Regions from separate parts of the Ahrensia sp. 13_GOM-1096m genome, predicted to be linked through region 2. Evidence: predicted binding sites of a transcription regulator. Region 2 holds the regulator's gene; the other holds the start of a gene.
The links. The regulator LexA, encoded in region 2, represses DNA repair genes until DNA is damaged. The targets are predictions, from matches to a motif close to TGTTCNNNNTGTGTTCNG.

Region 1 (4,325 bases), on a different contig from region 2:
AAAGCGCGCAGGCAAAACCTTAGGCTCTTCACGTGAGCCATCATAGTTATCTTGAAAATCGACAGTATCCTTGTCGATATCTTCAAGTAGCTCATGCGCAACCTTTTGAAGCCGCGATTCTGTGTAACGCATCGCAGCAGGTGGATCGCCGTCAATCGAACCAAAGTTACCCTGCCCATCGACAAGCGGCACACGCAAAGACCAATCCTGCGCCATACGCACGAGCGAATCGTAAATCGCACTGTCGCCATGGGGGTGAAAGTTACCCATCACGTCACCGACGATTTTCGACGATTTCACATATTTGCGGTTCCAGTGATAACCACTGTCATGCATTGCATAGAGAATACGGCGGTGGACAGGCTTCAAGCCATCGCGCACATCGGGAAGCGCACGAGACACGATTACGCTCATCGCATAATCGAGATAGGAGCGCTGCATTTCCTCTATAATAGAGATAGGTTCAATGCCGGAATTTCCGCCGTTGCCATCGATCGGTGTTTTGTCGTTCAAAACTAGCCACTTTCAATTCAGAATCAATTGAGTAAGGTTAGCCCGTTTACACCAAACATCCAAGGTTTACGGGCATTTATCCACCATTCAACACGTCATCTCGCACGATGGATGACAGTCACGCTGCTTAAATGCTCTTTCTAAAGCAATGTTGGACCAAACTCGCGGTTAAACAGCAGGTAAATGGCTCTATCGCCGACCTTATCAAACAATCTGATGCCGGATTATTTAGACGATTTTGCTTGAGCGGTAGAATTTCACCAGATTTGTCGATACACATAGCTGTCGACTATAAATTCGACGCATCAAGATTCCGCTGACTATAGGCCCGCTATGAACTTAGACCTAATTGTAAATGCTGTCGTGACATTGCTTGTTACGATCGACCCAGCAGGCCTAGCGCCCTTATTTCTAGCTGTAACAGGCGGCATGGACACCGCACAGCGCAAACAAGTGGCCATGCGCGCATGTCTTATGGGGTTTGGCATATTGGTTGTATTTGTCGTTGCTGGATCTGGCATTCTAACACTTTTCGGCATTACGCTTCCTGCATTCCGCGTCGCTGGCGGTCTGCTGCTGTTCTGGATTGCGTTTGAAATGATTTTCGAGAAACGACAGGAACGGCATGAAGAAACCGCTCAAAAGGCGATTACGGCCGATCAGGTGCGCTCTGTTGCCGTGTTTCCGCTTGCTATTCCGCTTCTGGCAGGACCGGGTGCAATTTCAGCTGGCATTCTATTATCGAACGATTTTTCCTCACCCGCCTTACGCGCAGGCCTTATTTTAATTATCGGCCTGATAATTCTTGTGACCTATTTCGTTTTTCTTGTGGCGGAAAAGGTAGACAAATTGCTTGGTGAAACAGGCCGCTCGGTACTCACACGCCTTTTGGGGGTGATCCTGTCTGCGCTAGCAGTACAGTTTGTTGCCGATGGCATTAAAGCGATTGTGGCAAGCTAAACAGCCCTATCGCTTCAACTCATAAGTGAGAGCATCGCTGCCCCAGCCATGAACCTTATCATGTGCTTTGACAGTGACGACATTAATAGCCTCATCAATGAGGATACCGCTCTTTGAGCGTGTAAATGGCTGTTCATTATCATGGGGATGCGCAAGCACACGCTCGCCAAGCATCGTTCCATCTGGTGCAAACACCGCCCATTTATCGGCGTAATGATCCCATCCGGCATCATCATGTTTGACAGTCACACTAAATCGCCAAGATTTATCTGAGCTTTGTGATGCATCAACACCAACAATATCGGCCTGCCCAGCAATCGCTTGCCCCGCGAGTAATATTAATCCCAGCGCAGCAAGAGCGACACCGACGACCAAATCACGCGAGTGCAAACCGGCATCGCGCGGAAGAGAAAACCCTCCCGCGCGCACGTCAATTTCATTTCTAGGTTTGATTCTAGAACGGAATTTCGTCATCCATATCCCTAGAAAAATCGCCGCCGCCAGATGATTGGCCGCCTTGGTTGCCACCCTGATTGCCGCCGCCATAGCCGCTATCATTCGAAACATTACGCTGTTGGCCGCCACCTGATTGACCGCCTTGGTAACCGCCGCCATCACGCTCATTGCGCCCGTCAAGCATTTGCAACTCGCCGCGATAACGCTGAAGCACAATCTCGGTCGTGTATTTATCTTGACCGTTTTGATCCTGCCATTTGCGGGTTTGCAAAGCGCCTTCAAGATAAACCTTCGCGCCTTTTTTCAAATATTGCTCGGCAACTTTTGCCAGCTGATCATTGAAAATGACGACACGGTGCCATTCGGTGCGCTCTTTACGCTCACCAGAAGCCTTATCACGCCATGATTCAGACGTTGCCACCGAAAGGTTGACCACAGGGTCACCACTCGACATGCGTTTAACATCTGGATCAGCGCCCAGATTTCCAACCAAAATAACTTTATTCACGCTGCCTGCCATTGCAGAAACTCCTACTCGAATTCTTTCTAAACACACTAAAGCATCGAATAGATGCAAAACAGTGACATGTAATCTGTCCACAGACTTTCATACGTTCTATTTTTGTTCTATTGAAGCGAAGCGAATCTGTCAAGATTCACTTCATCGACCTCGACACGCCAGCAATACGGCCTACATGGTGGGTGAATTCGACTTCATCGAAGCAACAACAGCGATTATAAGATGGCCGACAGCAAATATATTTCCGTACGTGGTGCACGCGAGCACAATCTCAAAAATATCGACGTTGATTTACCCCGTGATAAATTGATCGTCATCACCGGCCTTTCAGGCTCCGGCAAATCATCACTCGCTTTTGATACAATCTATGCAGAAGGCCAACGCCGCTATGTAGAGAGTTTGTCCGCTTATGCGCGCCAGTTCTTGGAGATGATGCAAAAGCCGGATGTTGATCAAATTGATGGATTGTCGCCTGCAATTTCCATTGAGCAAAAAACAACATCGAAAAACCCGCGCTCAACGGTTGGCACGGTGACAGAGATTTATGACTATATGCGCTTGCTGTTTGCGCGTGTTGGCATTCCTTATTCTCCTGCAACCGGATTACCGATTGAAAGCCAAACCGTTAGTCAAATGGTTGATCGGGTTTTGGCGCTCGAAGAAGACACAAGGCTCTTTATACTTGCGCCTATCGTTCGCGGCCGCAAAGGCGAGTATAAGAAGGAACTCGCAGAGCTGATGAAAAAAGGCTATCAGCGCGTCAAAATCGATGGCGAATTCTATGAATTAGCTGACGCCCCTACCCTTGATAAGAAATATAAGCACGACATTGATGTTGTTGTTGATCGCATCGTTGTGCGCGAAGACATGCAGTCACGACTGGCCGATTCTTTGGAGCAGTGCCTTAGCCTGACAGAAGGCATGGCAATTGCAGAATTTGCCGACAAACCGCTTCCTGATAGCGAAACGAAAAAAGAAGCCAAAAACAAATCCGCAAACGACACCCATGAACGGCTGGTTTTCTCCGAAAAATTCGCCTGCCCTGTGTCTGGCTTTACAATACCGGAAATCGAGCCGCGCTTATTTTCGTTCAACAACCCCTTTGGCGCTTGTTCGCATTGTGACGGTTTGGGCACCGAACAAGGTGTTGATCCGGGCATGGTTGTGCCCAATTCAAGCCTAAGCTTGCACAAGGGCGCGATTGCCCCTTGGTCAAAATCCACAAATCCTTCACCTTATTACGCACAAACATTGCAAGCGGTCGGCAAATTATACGGCTTTAAAATGAACGATGTGTGGGATGATTTATCCCAAGAAAGCAAAGATGCTGTGCTCTACGGCACTGGCACACAAAATATTGACTTTGCTTATGATGACGGGCTGCGCACTTACAAAACCCGCAAACCATTTGAAGGCGTGATACCAAGCTTGGAACGCCGCTGGCGCGAAACAGATTCTGCATGGATGCGCGAAGAAATTGAACGCTACATGTCGCGCAATCCTTGCTCTCATTGTAATGGCTACCGGCTTAAGGAAGAAGCTCTTTCGGTCAAAATCAATAAGCTGCACATTAGCCAAGTCGCTGAAATGTCAATTCGCGCGGCCAATGATTGGTTCGGCGAACTTCCCAATAACCTGACCGACAAACAAATGGAGATTGCTGGCCGAATTTTGAAAGAAATTCGTGACCGCTTGAAGTTTCTTGTCGATGTTGGACTTGATTATTTAACGCTATCGCGTGGCTCTGGGTCGCTTTCAGGCGGCGAAAGTCAGCGTATTCGCCTTGCCTCTCAAATTGGTTCGGGCCTTACCGGTGTTCTTTATGTTCTTGATGAACCATCCATTGGCCTGCACCAGCGTGATAATGCGCGCTTGC
Region 2 (4,325 bases):
GATATCAGGCGATTCAAATCACCCGATCATTGATGCGGCTGGCGCAATCAGCGCCTCACGCAAATCTGTGTTAGTAGCTCACCTCAACGGCCGAGCCTGACTTGAAACTCTCTGTTGCAGCTTCGGCCATTGCCAATGCGGCAACACCGTCCTCCAGCGTCACAGGAATGTCCGCGCCATCAAGAACAGCGCAAACAAACGCCTCCCATTCGGCGATATAAGCGGGCATGTATCGTTCTAAGAAAAAATATGTCGGTTTGGCTGAAACAACGCCGGCGGCAGTTGATTTCACCATTGTGTTTTCAAGCATGTTTTGAACTTGAAGCAGCCCTTCAGAGCCCAGAAGCTCGACGCGTTGATCATAACCAAAGGTTGCACGGCGACTGTTTTTAATCACTGCGATACGGCCATCATCATAGGTCATGGTAACCACGGCTGTATCAACGTCTCCAGCTTTACCAATTTCAGGATCGACAATTGAACTGCCAACGGCACGAATTGTTGTAGGGCGCTTGCCCATCAAGAAATTAGCCATATCGAAATCATGAATCATCATGTCGCGAAACAGACCGCCCGATACTTTAATGTATGATACAGGCGGCGGTGCTGGATCAAACGAGGTGACAGACAGTAATTCTGCCTTGCCTATTTCGCCTGACGAAAAAGCCTTGCGCACAGCTGCAAAATTGGGATCAAAGCGCCTGTTAAAGCCAATCATAACCGGCTTGCCGGTGGCAGATACGGCTGAAAGGCAGGCCTTTGCACGTTGCAAAGACAGATCGACAGGTTTTTCACACAAAACCGCTTTTCCAGCAGCCGTGGCCGCCTCAATCAGATCGGAATGTGTGTCGGTAGAAGATGCAATAAGGACAGCATCAATGGCAGGATCAGCCAAAATTGATTCGACAGAGCGCGCTTCACATTGATGATCGGCCGCTAGTTTTTCGGCAGCCTGCTGGTTCACATCGGCAACCGCAACTAAAGTTGAACGCGCGTTTCCCGTGATATTGACTGCGTGAACCTGACCAATTCGTCCAGCTCCAAGTAAACCGACCTTAAGCATTCAAACCTCCCATTTTGCAGCTGTTATGCCGCCTTAGTTAAATCTATAAGCATTTTGCACACGTGTGCAAGATATTTTTGCACACGTGTGCAAAATACTGTGGTAGCTTGAATTGGTAGCGTTGCTATAATTATGAAAACACTATGAAAAATGGTCATTTCGACGTAGACACATGAAATCGGAAAATGGAGTTATTGGTTTGAAATCGTCGCCTTCGACTGGGTATGTTACCGCTGATGATGTTGCGACCGCCGCTGGTGTGTCACGGTGGACCGTGAATCGCGCTTTTAAAAAAGATGCTTCAATATCAGCGGCAGCACGAGCGAAGGTTCTCTTAGCTGCCGAGACATTAGGCTACGTTCCAGACCTTAGAGCTGCTTCGCTTGCGTCCGATCATTCCAATCTTGTCGCAATCCTAATTGATGATTTTGCAAACCCACATAAATTGGTCATGCTTGAGCGCCTCACCCGTGTGTTGCGCGGCCGTGGCTGGGATATGATGCTGGTTAACACCTTGGACCGAGATGATGCAGAGCCCGCACTTATGAATGCGCGCCGCCGCCGCGTCGATGCAACGATCCTTATCGGTATCCAGTTTGATGACGAGGTTTTAGAGGCGGCTCACAAAGCGCAGCATTTCAAAAAACTCATTATCTTTGCGCGCTCTTCTGAAAACAAAGACACGATCTCAATATCGGTCGATGACCGCGCGGCCACGCTAGAAATTGCTGAATATGTCCGTGATCGAGGCTATAAGACGCCCTTCTATCTCGCAGGTCCTCGCACGAACTCTGCACATCTATCTCGAAAAGAAACTTTTTTGGATTTTTGGGCCAAAGAGTTTGGCGTCACCTGCGATAGTGTTGCTGTTCCTGCATATGACTCTATCCTTGCCGCTGATATCATCTCTGAAACATTATCTAACAAGCCGGAAAATGAACGGCCCGATATCATTGTGTGCGAAAACGATGCGCTTGCCCTTGGTGCTATTGATGCCATTCGGCACCGCTTAGGACTTCGGGTTCCCGATGATATTGCTGTGATTGGTTTTGATGATGTGCCTCAATGCGAGAGCCCGAATTACCGTCTCACAACGTACCGCCAACCATTGATGGATATGGCCAACTATCTCGTTGATGTTTTGGAGAGTTCAGAAAATTCTCAGCTCGATAAAACTTTTATGGGGCGTTTGGTTGTGCGCGAAAGTGCGTAATCAGTTTCACAAATGTATGATTTTAAAAAGATATTGTTCCTTTCACAGGACTTGCCCTGTCATCAAATGAGCCTCAACTAAATCTTACTGGTTGCAGAACACAAATAGAACACGTATAGATGTTCTTGATTTGTTTTATTGATTCTGGAAACCGCCATGCTGACACGTAAGCAACTTGATCTTCTCGTCTTCATTAATGAACGACTGAAGGAGACCGGTGTTCCGCCTTCCTTTGATGAGATGAAGGAGGCGTTGGATCTGGCATCAAAATCCGGTATTCACCGCTTGATTACGGCTCTTGAGGAACGCGGTTTTATTCGCCGCCTGCCCAACCGTGCCCGTGCATTGGAAGTTATAAAACTGCCAGATGCTATGATGCCCGGTAATGGCGCACGCCAAGCATTTTCACCCAGCGTTATTGAAGGCAGTAAAGGCAAGGCCCCGACCCCAGTCAAATCATCGCCAGCGCATTTTAATGGTGCCAGCAATGATGATAGTGTCGGCATCCCTATGATGGGTAAAATTGCTGCTGGTGTTCCCATTTCTGCTATTCAGCACCAAACACGTTCTATTCAGATGCCACCGGATATGATTGGCAAGGGCGAGCATTACGCGCTTGAGGTGGAAGGCGATTCCATGATCAATGCCGGTATTCTGGATGGTGATACAGTCATTATTCGCCGCACTGATGTTGCCAATATGGGCGATATTGTTGTGGCTCTGGTTGATGATGAAGAAGCAACGTTGAAGCGCTTCCGCCGCAAAGGTGCATCCATTGCCTTGGAAGCTGCCAACCCTGCCTATGAAACACGTATTTTTGGGCCGGACCGTGTTCAGGTTCAAGGCCGCTTGGTTGGTTTGGTACGTAATTACTGATTAATCGCGTTGATAAGGCCCGAGATTTCGGGCTGAACGTGAATATTTGCGGTGTGACTGCCAAGGACGCGCCGCATCTCCTTGTGCAAAGACCGTTTGATATCGCAGCTTATTATTATCCGTTTCATGGGGTTTAAGGATATATATCTCGGCACTGCCGTTGAGTGCTAATTGCTGTGCTGTGATGATAATACTCTGCTGGTTTTTACATGTCGCTGTAAAGGGTGCGAATGCGGCGATTATAATGCCCTCTTGCCTGCAGACCGATGCCCATTGCGCCTTATTCGGTGCCTCAGTGAGATAGGTTACAGTGTAGCCGTGGCCATTGACCTGCCCTTCATAATCGCATCTTTGCTTGCTTTGGCACATAAAGCTGCCTTCGCCTTTATCCGGCAGTTTTAGTGTTTTTGCTTTATAGGCGGCTTGCCATTGCTCTATAATAAATGCGCTGGGGCGTTTACGGTTTACCTTTAACGCTCCGCCTTCTTCATCAATGATTGCAACTTGTTTTGCGTCCTCAGAAATAATCAGCTGCGGTATTTCAAGCGTTGATTGTGCCATATAGGCCGGTATCAGGCACAATAGCCCCAAATATCGAAGCTGCGAACGCAACAAACAGATAATCAGAATTGTCGCGCTCAACCAAATGAGAGCTGCTGGCGACAATGCGCCGGTAGAACCATCCGGTGTGATGTCGGAGACTATTTGGGCGATTTCGATGACAATTTTTACAGACCAGTTCATCGCCCTATAAACATAACCATCCAGCCCAAATGGAATGAGCAATGTGGCAATAATGGCAAGCGGCATTGTGATTAAAGACACAATCGGCATGGCCAATAGGTTTCCCAGCAATCCAAGCATGGCAATGCGCTGAAAATGATATGCTGCAAATATCCCCGTCGCAGTGCCTGCAACCATAGATGTCACAGATAAACCCGTTAAAAATCCTGCTGATGTACGCGTTATGTTTGCGGCCACGCTTTGGCTCTCAACAAATTCCCTGCCTGCTCGGTGGCTTGTCCACCAGGCATAAACGCCTATCAAAGCCAATGTTGCTGCAAATGACATCTGAAAGCTTGGCCCCAGCACAGCTTCCGGCGCGATAAGAATCACAATGATTGCGGCAATTGCCAGATTGCGCATTGTGAGGGCCGACCTGTCAGACAATAG

Region 1: a site for LexA is predicted at 2,542-2,559, ahead of uvrA (excinuclease ABC subunit UvrA). Genes of this name have one in related genera too.

What each region holds. Positions count from the first base shown of each region.
Region 1 covers NZ_KK211156.1:635,179-639,503, reverse strand. The annotation lists gene gyrA (DNA gyrase subunit A) at 1-513, opposite strand, end outside; gene N530_RS0116895 (MarC family protein) at 847-1,473, shown strand; gene N530_RS0116890 (hypothetical protein) at 1,480-1,947, opposite strand; gene ssb (single-stranded DNA-binding protein) at 1,928-2,449, opposite strand; gene uvrA (excinuclease ABC subunit UvrA) at 2,672-4,325, shown strand, end outside.
Region 2 covers NZ_JIAX01000009.1:56,431-60,755, forward strand. The annotation lists gene iolG (inositol 2-dehydrogenase) at 71-1,063, opposite strand; gene N530_RS0104145 (LacI family DNA-binding transcriptional regulator) at 1,236-2,276, shown strand; gene lexA (transcriptional repressor LexA) at 2,433-3,152, shown strand; gene N530_RS17395 (ComEC/Rec2 family competence protein) at 3,153-4,325, opposite strand, start outside.